Regions from separate parts of the Paenarthrobacter sp. PAE-2 genome, predicted to be linked through region 1. Evidence: riboswitches for the same ligand, from Rfam matches in the RefSeq annotation. Region 1 holds a riboswitch; each other region holds the start of a gene.
What was found. Region 1 has a riboswitch for cyclic di-AMP ahead of OCL88_RS19280 (hypothetical protein). Riboswitches for the same ligand answer to the same signal wherever they lie in the genome.

Region 1 (3,267 bases):
CTCCTGGCGTTGGTCATCATGGGTGCGCTTCCCACGGCACAGAATGTGTTCCTTTTCGCTTCCCCGTACGGCCGTGGCACTGTTGTTGCGCGCGACGTCATCCTCCTGACCACAGTGCTCTGCGTGGGGGCCTTGCTGGTGGTCGCGTGGCTCTTGGGGTAGCGAAACATGTGACCGACCCGGGGGCGGAAGAACCGGGTGGCAGAACAGTCGGGTGGCAGAACAGAAGGCAGGAACCTTTGCTGGGTCCCTGCCTTCTCAGGTTCACACTCGTTTGTTAGCGGCGCCCGTCAGAAACGGCGCAACCGCTGGTGGCTCCAGCGGCCCATCCGATGGCGGAAAGTGGCCGTCCGGCTGCTGCAGCAGTACCGGCCGTGCCAGCCGATGTGGGTGGTGGTCCGGGGCATGCGGGTGCTCACTTGAGGACCCCCTTGGCTGCGTCGAGCAGGCCGTCCACGTCCAGGCTCGGAGCCTCCGTCGGTGTGCTGGACTTAGGGTCGGAGCCCGGCTTCGGGGAGTCGCTGGGCCGCGGCTTGGAAGTCTGCGTCGTCGTCGGCGTGGGCGTTGGGGTGGTGGTTGGCGTCGGTGGCGTCGTCGTAGGAGGCGTCGTGCTCGGCGAAGGCGCCGTGATGTTGTCCGACGGCGGTGCCGGCTGGCTCGGAACGGGCGACGTCACGCCCGGTACCGGAACCACGGCCGAAGGGGCGTTGGACGGAACCCACTTGGGGTCGGCCAACGAAACCTGCGGCGTCGGAGTGGACGACGGCGGTGCTGCCGCCGGTGGAGCGGCTTCGACGGCGGACTGCCCGGTGTCCGTCGTAGCGGCCGACGTCGAGGACGCGGTGGAGTAAGACGGCGTCGGGCCAGGAGTGGCAGAGCCCGTTGCCCGGCCCTCACCGCCATTGTTGGCGCCGCTGGCCTGGTTCTGGGTGTCCTGGCCGAAGACCGGCAGGTCCAAGGCTTGGCTTACCGTGCCCACCGTGAGAACCAGGCCCAGTGCTCCGGCGACCACCGCCATGCGCTGGCTCATGGTCTTCACGGACGCTGCCTTGGTCAGGACGGCATGGGGTTCCTTGGTGAAGGAAGAGGAAGCAAAGGAACCAAAGGCCGACTTCGCAGCATTGCGTCCTGCAGCGGCTCGTCCTGCCGCAGGGCGTGCGCCGTCGTGCTGGCCCCGGGCGGTCTTGCGACTGGCCAATCCGGCGGCGGCTGTAGCGTCAGCGGCGATCCGGGCCGGCGTCTTGGGCTGGGCGGTCCCGGCCTCGGCGGCAACGTGCGCCGAAACCACCGGAATAGCGGCAGTCGCGGGCTCGGCCTCAGCGGCAGGCTCCGCCGGTGTGGCCTTCACCAGGGGGATGGCGGCCGTGGGCGGTCCGGGCGTGGTGGACTCCGAGCGCGGAGGAGCGGCAACTACCGGGATGGCTTCGGTGCGCGGCTCTTCGGTGGGGGATTCAGCGGGGGTTTCGGAGCCGGGCTCTGCACTCGGTGCAGCTTCCGGAGCCACGACTGCCTGGGCCGCGCGCTCGCGTTCCATCGCCCGACGCTGCGCTCGTGTCATGGGCGCAGGGGTGGGGTCGGTCGCGGTGGCGGGTGCCGCCGTCGTGCTTTCTATTTCGGTGGCCGGACCGCTGGGCTGGGCCCGACGGCGTCCGGTTGGCTTGGTGGGCTGGCCGTCCCCTTGGGCACGGCGCGGCTGATCCATGGTTGGGGACATGGTGTTTGCCTCTCAACGCCTGCGAGGTTAGCTGTCGGGTTCGGACGAGGCCGTCCGGCCGCACGTGGCGGCTTCACCCCAAGGGCCTGCGGGGAACAGGCCCGGGAACTCTGGGTCCCCCGTCTCTGCCGCGGGTCTGGCGGGATTCCGGGATGCGGCAGAGCTCGGCGTCAGCCCGGAAGCGGCCCAGCGGAGATACGGGTCGCCCTACGAAGTTACAGCAGCAGGGAAGTAAAGTCACATTAATGTAACGAACGGTACATGAGGGCCGGCAGCGCCCGCGCTGACGGACGGACGCGCCACACACTGTCCACATATCCCTGCTGAACACTAGCTTTCGGCGTCTACCGGCCGGTAGACATGAGCTATGGACCTACCCGTGATGCCACCCGTTTCGCCCATGCTCGCCAAATCCGTGCCCAACATTCCCGAGGTTGGGCACTACGAACCCAAATGGGACGGGTTCCGGACCATCGTCTTCAGGGACGGGGATGACGTCATCCTGGGCAGCCGCAACGAGAAACCCATGACCCGGTACTTCCCCGAGCTGGTGGAGGCGTTGAAGAAGAACCTGCCGGAGAAGTGCGTGGTGGATGGAGAGATCATCCTCATTTCCGGCAACCGGCTCGACTTCGAAGGACTGCAGCAGCGCATCCACCCCGCCGACAGCCGCGTCCGGATGCTTGCAGAGAAGACGCCGTCCTCCTTCGTCGGGTTCGACCTCCTGGCCCTCGGGGACGAAGACCTCACCGGCCGGCCGTTCTCCGAGCGCCGCGCTGCGCTGGAAAAGGCGCTCGCCGATGCCGAGCCGCCCGTCTACGTGACGCCTGCGGTCACCGACCTCGAGCGGGCACAGGAATGGTTCGTGCAGCTTGAGGGAGCAGGGCTCGACGGCGTGCTGTCCAAACCGCTCGACGGCACCTACCAGCCGAACAAGCGGGTGATGTTCAAGACCAAGCATGAACGGACGGCGGACTGCGTGGTGGCCGGTTTCCGTTGGCACAAGACGGCGGACGTCGTGGGGTCGATGCTGCTGGGGCTCTATGACGATTCCGGCAAACTCCACCACGTTGGAGTGGTGGCCGCCTTCCCCATGGCGAAGCGGAAGGCGATGGTGGCCGAGTTGGAGCCGTACCAGGTGGAGATCGCGGACCACCCCTGGGGAGAGTGGGCCAGCCAGGAAACCGGAGCGGCGGTTGGTTCGAGGATGCCGGGGGCCCAAAGCCGCTGGAGTGCCGGCAAGGACTTTTCTTTTGTTCCGCTGCGGCCCGAGCTGGTGATCGAAGTGGCGTACGACTACATGGAAGGAGACCGGTTCCGGCACACCACGCAGTTCCGCAGGTGGCGGCCGGACCGGACTCCCGAAAGCTGCACGTACTCACAACTGGAGGAGCCGGCCGACTATAACCTCGGCGAGATCCTCAAGCTGCAGTAGGGGAGCTCTATTCCTCGTGCCCTTGGTCCGTGCTCATGCTGTCTTCCGCTGGAGGCGTTTCTCCTGGGGGCACTCCGCCGCCGGGTTCAAGCCCTGTGACGTTGCCGTTGTCCGGATC
Region 2 (3,267 bases), on a different contig from region 1:
CGCTCCGGGAAGAAGTAATAACACGCTGTCAGGAAGGCTACCCAACGCCCCAAAAGTTCTGTAGTGTTCGAGTCACCGAATGGCCGGAGAGAGTGTTCCAGAACACATACCGGCCATTTATTTGCGACCGTTTGGGGAACCGGAAGCGTCCAATTCTGCCTTTGGGCACGTACGTCAAGGAGGAACCACGCAGTGTCACTCATGCCTGATTCCGCCACGGAGCGAACCACCACGGTGGTGATCGGAGCCGGACTCTCAGGCCTCGCCGTGGCCAGCGAACTCAGCCGGTACGGCGTGGGTTCGATCGTGGTGGACGGCTTCGGCCCACTCGCGCAGACGGGTCCTTCCGTGCATACCGGCATGCTGCAACGTTGCGAGGTTGCCGATCCCGCTTCCATGCTGGAACGGAACCAGATCCTCCGCCACCTGCGGAACTACGCGGCCAGTCACCACCTGGATGTACGCAACACCACCAAGGCGGTCCGGCTGGACCTGCTCGCGGCTGCGGAAACTCCCCTCGCAACCCCTCGGCAGTGGGCCGTCCACACAGCCCACGGCATTCTTCTTGCCGACCACGTTGTGGTGACGCGTTGCGCACAGAGCCAGCTGCGCAAAATGCTGGCCGAGCTGGGCATTGCCGTTGGTCAGAACCTCGTGGCCGCCATGCGCGCGGTGGGCATGCATCTGGTGGGAGTGGGAGAACTCATCACGCCAACCCCCAAGGAAGTCCTCCGCCAGGCCAAGGCGGTGGGACAGGCCATCTCTTCGAAGGTGGCACTTCCCGCAGCGCCCGGCCTCGCGATCGCCTAAGTCCGGGCCAACCCCAACAGCGCCACCAAGGCAGCCCTGAAACAGGGCCCTTGAAGCAGTGGCCTTAGACCAAAAAGCTTTAAACCAAAAAGGCCGGCACCCCGGGAGGACAAAGCCTCCGGGGGTGCCGGCCTTTTTGTGAAGCGTAAGGCTTATGCGCCGGCGCGGACGTACGTGAGCGGGCCGGTTGCGGTCAGCCAGCTGATCGGGTGGATGCCGGTCTGGTTACCGTTGATGCCACCGGAGATGGCCTGGCCATTGCCGATGTAGATGGCAACGTGGCCGGACTGGACAATCATGTCACCGGGCTGGGGATCGCTGACAACCTTGCCGTAGTTCATGAACTGCATGGGTGCAAGGTCGCCCACCGGGATACCTGCGGAGCCGAGGGCCTTTTCGACCATGGCGGTGCAGTCCTGCATGACACCGATCTGGGCGTAAGCCGAGGCAACCATTGCTGCGTTGACGCCGCCAACAGCGGGTGCCGGGGCAGGTGCTGCGGGAGCAGCAGCGGCAGGTGCCGAAGCAGCAACCGTGGCGGTAGCGGCAGGAGCTGCAGCAGCCTTGGCTGCTGCCTTCTTGGGAGCCTCAACAACAGGGGCCGGCTTTTCGATGACCGGTGCTGCTACGGAAGCAACAGCGGGACGCTCGAAGTTGACTGTGGCCGTTGCTGCGGCAGTGACAACCTTGTTGGGGGTTTCGGCAACGGTTTCAGCAACCGTGGCGGGGCTGGAGTCCCGCTGGACCGGAGCCTGTGCCGGAGTTTCGGCAGCGTGTGCAGCAATGGAACCGGTCAGGACAAGACCCGAAGCTGCAGCGATGACGGCTGCCTGGCGGCCAGCGCCTGAAGCGTTGCTGGCAACTGCCTTGGAGATGGAGATGAACGGATTGGGGCGTACGCTGTCCGCCTTACGACGGCCGCGAAGAATGCGTGAAGACATGAAAAAGCCTCTCCCGATGCCTGCGAGGTTAGCTGTCGGATTCGGATGGGAGTCACCCGGCCACTATCGACCGCTGTTCAGCGGAAGCTTCGTGGCTTCACCCCAAGGCGCGCTCAATGGCGGCCTAAAATGGGTTCCCCGTCTCTGCCGTAGGTATGTCTGCGAACGGATTCCGACCTGCGGCAGAGCTAGGCAATCAGGCCGGAAGTGCACCGAATGCGGATCGGGCACAGGTACTACCGTACGCGATGATCACGGCAAAGTCACATTTAAGTAACGAGAAGTGCGCGTCGAGCGTGTCGCAGTAACCCTTTCGAGATTTTCGCAGGTATGTAGAAAACCCCGTCATTCCGCGGATTTATCGCCCTCGGCATCATTGGAGGCAGCCAATTTCCGACGGGCCGTAACGGCCAGGAAAATAACGAGCGCAACAGCTAATGCAGCAAACGCCACGATGCTCCACGGGAACGGCTGGGAGGCGTCCGGAGCCGGTTCGCTGACGGGGGTTCCGGGGGCCGCAGTTCCCGCACTCGGAACCGTGCCCGAACCTGCCTGGCCCGACGCGGACGGCGAGGCTCCCGCGGTGGCCCCCTCCGACGTCGTGCTTCCTGCTGTTGCCGTGAACGTAAAGGTGCCTTCGATGGGGTGCGAATCGGAGCTGACGACGCGCCAAACCACCGTGTACTGGCCCGCCGGAGCGCCGGGGCGCAGTTTTTGGACCGCCTGGTTGTCGATGATTTGCACGGCGCCGTCCGCCCAGTTCTCCCCGCCCGCTGTCACCGACATGCCCGAACCAATAGCCAGTGGCCGGTTATTGAACGTGACGGAGACCGACGCCGGAACTTCCGCCACCGTGGCTCCGCTGGCCGGACTCGTGGATTCTGCGACGTCGTGCGCCGATGCCGGGGCGGCCCCGGAAAGCAGCGCCGAGGCGAAGGCGAGGGCAGCAACGACGGCGGCCAGGAGCGGTCGGATGGTGCGCATGGGGCGGTTTCTCCTAATGTTGGCTTCCTTACAGACTAGGCGAATCGTCAGGTCTCCCCGCACGGGCGGGCATAGGATTTGAGAGCACACTCACACGATCCCCGGAGACATCCATGCTTAAACAGGGTTCTGCAATCGACCGCTACTTCAAGATCTCCGAACGTGGATCCACATATTCGCGGGAAATCCGTGGCGGCTTCGCGACCTTCTTTGCCATGAGCTACATCGTGGTCCTGAACCCCCTCATCCTGTCGGGGGCTGACTCGAGCGGGGCATCGCTGGGCTTCACGGCCGTCGCCGCCACCACGGCCTTCGTGGCAGGCATCCTGACCATCCTCATGGGTGCCTGGGCCAAGCATCCCTTTGCCGTAGCCACGGGCCTGGGCGTCAACGCGTTTGTGGCCGTCACTGTTGCCTCGCACCCGGGCCTGACATGGCCGGACATGATGGGTCTGGTGGTCCTCTCCGGCCTGACCATGCTGATCCTCGTCCTCACCGGATTCCGGACCGCCGTCTTCAAGGCCGTCCCCGA
Region 3 (3,267 bases), on a different contig from region 1:
TGAATCTCTCCCATGGGACCCTCCGCAGCCATAGATTAAGCCTGCTGTCTTCTTCAGCAGATCTTCCCACGCTGGCACTGCGCGGCACACACCCTGACTCTGGGCCGCTCGAGGGAAGAGGACCTTCCCCACGCCCCGCCGTGCCTCGCGGGGCACCACGACCCGGGCAGGCTGTCACGGCTCTGCCACTGCACTGGAGATCAGGGACCTGAGGATGCTTTCATCGGCCAGGCCCAGGATTCTTGACGCTACCCGGCCCTGTTTGTCGATCACGAGCGTGGAGGGAACCGCCTGGGGTGGCACATACTGTGCCATCGCCAGAAGGATGCCGCCGTCCTTGTCCTGCATGCTGGGGTAGGTGACACCGAAGGTCCGCTCGAAAGCGACGGCGGTGGCTTCCTCGTCCCGGACGTTCACCCCGTAGAACCGCACCCCTTTGTCCTTGTTGCCTTCGGACAGGGCTTCCAGCCGTGGGGCTTCAAGCCTGCACGGTGCGCAGGCTGCGTACCAGAAGTTCAAGACGGTGACGCTGCCTCTCCAATCTGCCGAGTCGACCACGGTGCCGTCATAGAGTTTGCCTTTCAGGACGATGGGAGGCTTCCGGTCCGCGGCACTGTATTCAGTGACGGAACCGTCCCCGGCGATGTAGTTCTTGGTGTCCCCCGCCCTGGCCTGCTGCGACAGTTCATCACTGTTGCCGCACGCGGTCAGCAAGGTTCCCACCCCGGCCAGGAAGGACGAGATGACCAGACGCCGGCGGGACAGCAGCGGCGGTGACTTGGTTGCGCGGTGCAAGGAAGGAGGGCCGGCGCTTTGATAGTCAGACATAACCGTCCTTAGATAACGAATTTGTAACGTTCGGGTGTTTTTGGGTAGAGTTGCCGCAGACATACCCCCGACGGGTATGGGTATGACCGCTTCGCCAAACCCCGCCGGGCGGTTCATGGGCCATGAGTTTGAAGGCGGGGGCGGAGGACCCAGATACGGTGCAATGCTGCGCCTTGGGGTGAAGCCTGGCCCTGCGAACGCCCCTTTCAGGGACGCGCTCGGGGCAGGCCGGACAGTCCACTCGTCCGAATCCGACAGCTAACTTCGCCGGCGTCGAGAGGACCCCCGTTTTGCCTTCACGCCCCCAGCATGGCCGCCGCCGCGCGGCCCCCTCGCCCTCGTCCGTCCCGTCCTTGCGCGCTCTCGTGCCGTCCCTGTCCCGGCCTGGCCGGGGTGTGCAGTTCGGCGCTGCGGCAGCAGTGACTGGGTTGATTGCCATGTCGGCCCTTTCCGCGGCCCAGGCCAATCCGGGCGCCGCGGCCATTAACGAGGCGGCCGGCACCGTTGAAGAGCCTGCCGCCGCCGTAGAGCCGGTCGCAGCCCAGCCGGCAGTCACCGTCGTGGCCGACGCCGAGCTGGTCTTCGACCGGCCGGTGGTTTCGTCGAAGCCCGCCCCGGCAGCGTCTCCGGCACCCAAGGCCAAGGTGGTCGCTGCATCGGCTCCTGCCGCTCCCGCGTCTTCCCCGGCTGCCCCTTCCCAGGGCCTGAGCGCGCCCTTGGCGTCGATGAAGGTCAGTTCACCGTTCGGCCTGCGGGTTAATCCGCTGACGGGATCCACGGGTGAGTGGCACACCGGGATTGACCTGACCGGGGCTTGCAGCACCCCGGTGTTCGCTGCCGGGTCAGGAACCGTCGTGGAAGCCGGATGGAGCCAGTACGGCGGCGGCAACAGGATCGTCGTGGACCACGGCAATGGGTTGAAAACCACGTACAACCATCTGGCGAGCATCGGGGTTGCTGTCGGCCAGTCGGTGACCAAGGGTGCGCAGATCGCGGGAGTGGGAACCACGGGCGCTTCGACCGGGTGCCATCTGCATTTTGAGGTCATGGTCAATGACAAGACTGTGGATCCTTCTTCTTTCATCTAGCGGACCGTGGGTGAACATGCTGCCGCTGCCCTTGGCGGACGGGCTCAGGCATGTGGTGTGCCGCGCCCGTGAAGCGGTCCCTTGAGGTGTTCCCGGTTCAGCGCGTCCAGCTCTTCGTCGGTGAGTTCATCGAAAGAGCGGGCCTCGCGCCGGTCGCTGCGGGCGAAGCGGATGAACATCAGGATGATCAGTGGCAGGTCTACGGCTTCAGCCAGGAACCACAACAGGTCTCCTGCCAACTGCTGGTCACGCAGTGGATCCGGCAGCCAGGCGGGGTGTCCGATCAGGGCCTGTGTTGCCCCGTCCAGGACTTCCGGGCTGATGCGCATCAGCACCCCGGGCACGGCGTCGGCGACCAGTTCGATGAAAACGTAGATGAATTCAACGACGATCAAGGAAGTGACGTCCCTGGTCGAGCCGTCTTCCATGATCGGCACAGCCATTAGCATCCCCACCAACGGCACCAGGATGGTCAGCGTCGCGTCCCATAGCGGCTCGGTCCGCAACGGGTAGAACCAGGGTGTGAGGAAGAGGGTGAACAGGGCAAGGCCCAGCAGGGCTGCGACGACGGTGTTGCTCAGTGCCCGGATGGCTTTGTGGTCCAGAAAGGCCCTCAACCGGGCTTGCCCGGCCTGGCTGAGGGTCGCTTTGGCCAGCGTCAGAGGTTGGCCGGCGGCGAGGAACAGCGGCACGATGAAGAGGTAGGCGGTGACCTTCAGCGTGAAGGCCCAGCGCAGGTCGTGGCTGTAGGTTCCGGTGAAGCCGAAGCTAAGCACGCCAAAACCGCCCAGGCCCAGGACGTAGAAAATCACTGCCCGCCACCATGGCCAGGCTATCCCCCGCGCCGAGGCTGCGCGTAGTCCCTTGCTGTAGAGGATCCCTGCGCAGGCCATGACAAGGGCTGCGGGGATGTTCAGGGTCCAGGAAGCCAGGACGATGTCCAAGGGAGGCATGTTCAGCGTTTCCTGGTCTCTGCCCGGCCGGCGAGGAGGGCCCCTGCCAGAAACAGCGCCGCCGCGGTCGGGTAGCCTGCGTAGATGTCCAGGGCGAGGCTGGGACCCTGGCCTGAGGGTTCCAGGTGAAGGATCCAGTGCCAGATGGCCACCACCGCACCGGCGGCCATAACCAGCTGCCCGATGCGCACCAGCCGACGGTGGCGGCGGTAGCGTGCTTCGGGGTCTTCCTCGGGTTTGTCCTTTGTCATGGAATGTTCCTTTGTGTTTCCGGCCTTAGCCGTTGTTTCCGCCGGTGCAGGCGGCCCCGGGTTCGGGTGCCTTGGGCGATTGGGCGTAGGCGTTGATGAACGTTAGGATGCGGGAGTCGGTGGCGCTTTGTGTTGCCAGTTGCGCAC

Region 2: linked by a shared signal. The riboswitch ahead of OCL88_RS15645 (NlpC/P60 family protein) and the one ahead of OCL88_RS19280 (hypothetical protein) in region 1 are both predicted to bind cyclic di-AMP.
Region 3: linked by a shared signal. The riboswitch ahead of OCL88_RS12145 (M23 family metallopeptidase) and the one ahead of OCL88_RS19280 (hypothetical protein) in region 1 are both predicted to bind cyclic di-AMP.

Annotation. Positions count from the first base shown of each region.
Region 1 is NZ_JAPDNV010000051.1:14,851-18,117, reverse strand. It holds gene OCL88_RS19285 (AEC family transporter) at 1-162, shown strand, start outside; gene OCL88_RS19280 (hypothetical protein) at 416-1,714, opposite strand; cyclic di-AMP (ydaO/yuaA leader) riboswitch at 1,719-1,866, opposite strand; gene OCL88_RS19275 (ATP-dependent DNA ligase) at 2,082-3,149, shown strand; gene OCL88_RS19270 (DUF6480 family protein) at 3,157-3,267, opposite strand, start outside.
Region 2 is NZ_JAPDNV010000028.1:35,886-39,152, reverse strand. It holds gene OCL88_RS15650 (FAD-dependent monooxygenase) at 202-810, shown strand; gene OCL88_RS15645 (NlpC/P60 family protein) at 963-1,751, opposite strand; cyclic di-AMP (ydaO/yuaA leader) riboswitch at 1,755-1,917, opposite strand; gene OCL88_RS15640 (copper resistance protein CopC) at 2,097-2,735, opposite strand; gene OCL88_RS15635 (NCS2 family permease) at 2,849-3,267, shown strand, end outside.
Region 3 is NZ_JAPDNV010000017.1:8,018-11,284, reverse strand. It holds gene OCL88_RS12155 (hypothetical protein) at 1-14, opposite strand, end outside; gene OCL88_RS12150 (TlpA family protein disulfide reductase) at 175-828, opposite strand; cyclic di-AMP (ydaO/yuaA leader) riboswitch at 911-1,113, shown strand; gene OCL88_RS12145 (M23 family metallopeptidase) at 1,266-1,916, shown strand; gene OCL88_RS12140 (cytochrome c oxidase assembly protein) at 1,961-2,869, opposite strand; gene OCL88_RS12135 (hypothetical protein) at 2,872-3,120, opposite strand; gene OCL88_RS12130 (DUF3105 domain-containing protein) at 3,146-3,267, opposite strand, start outside.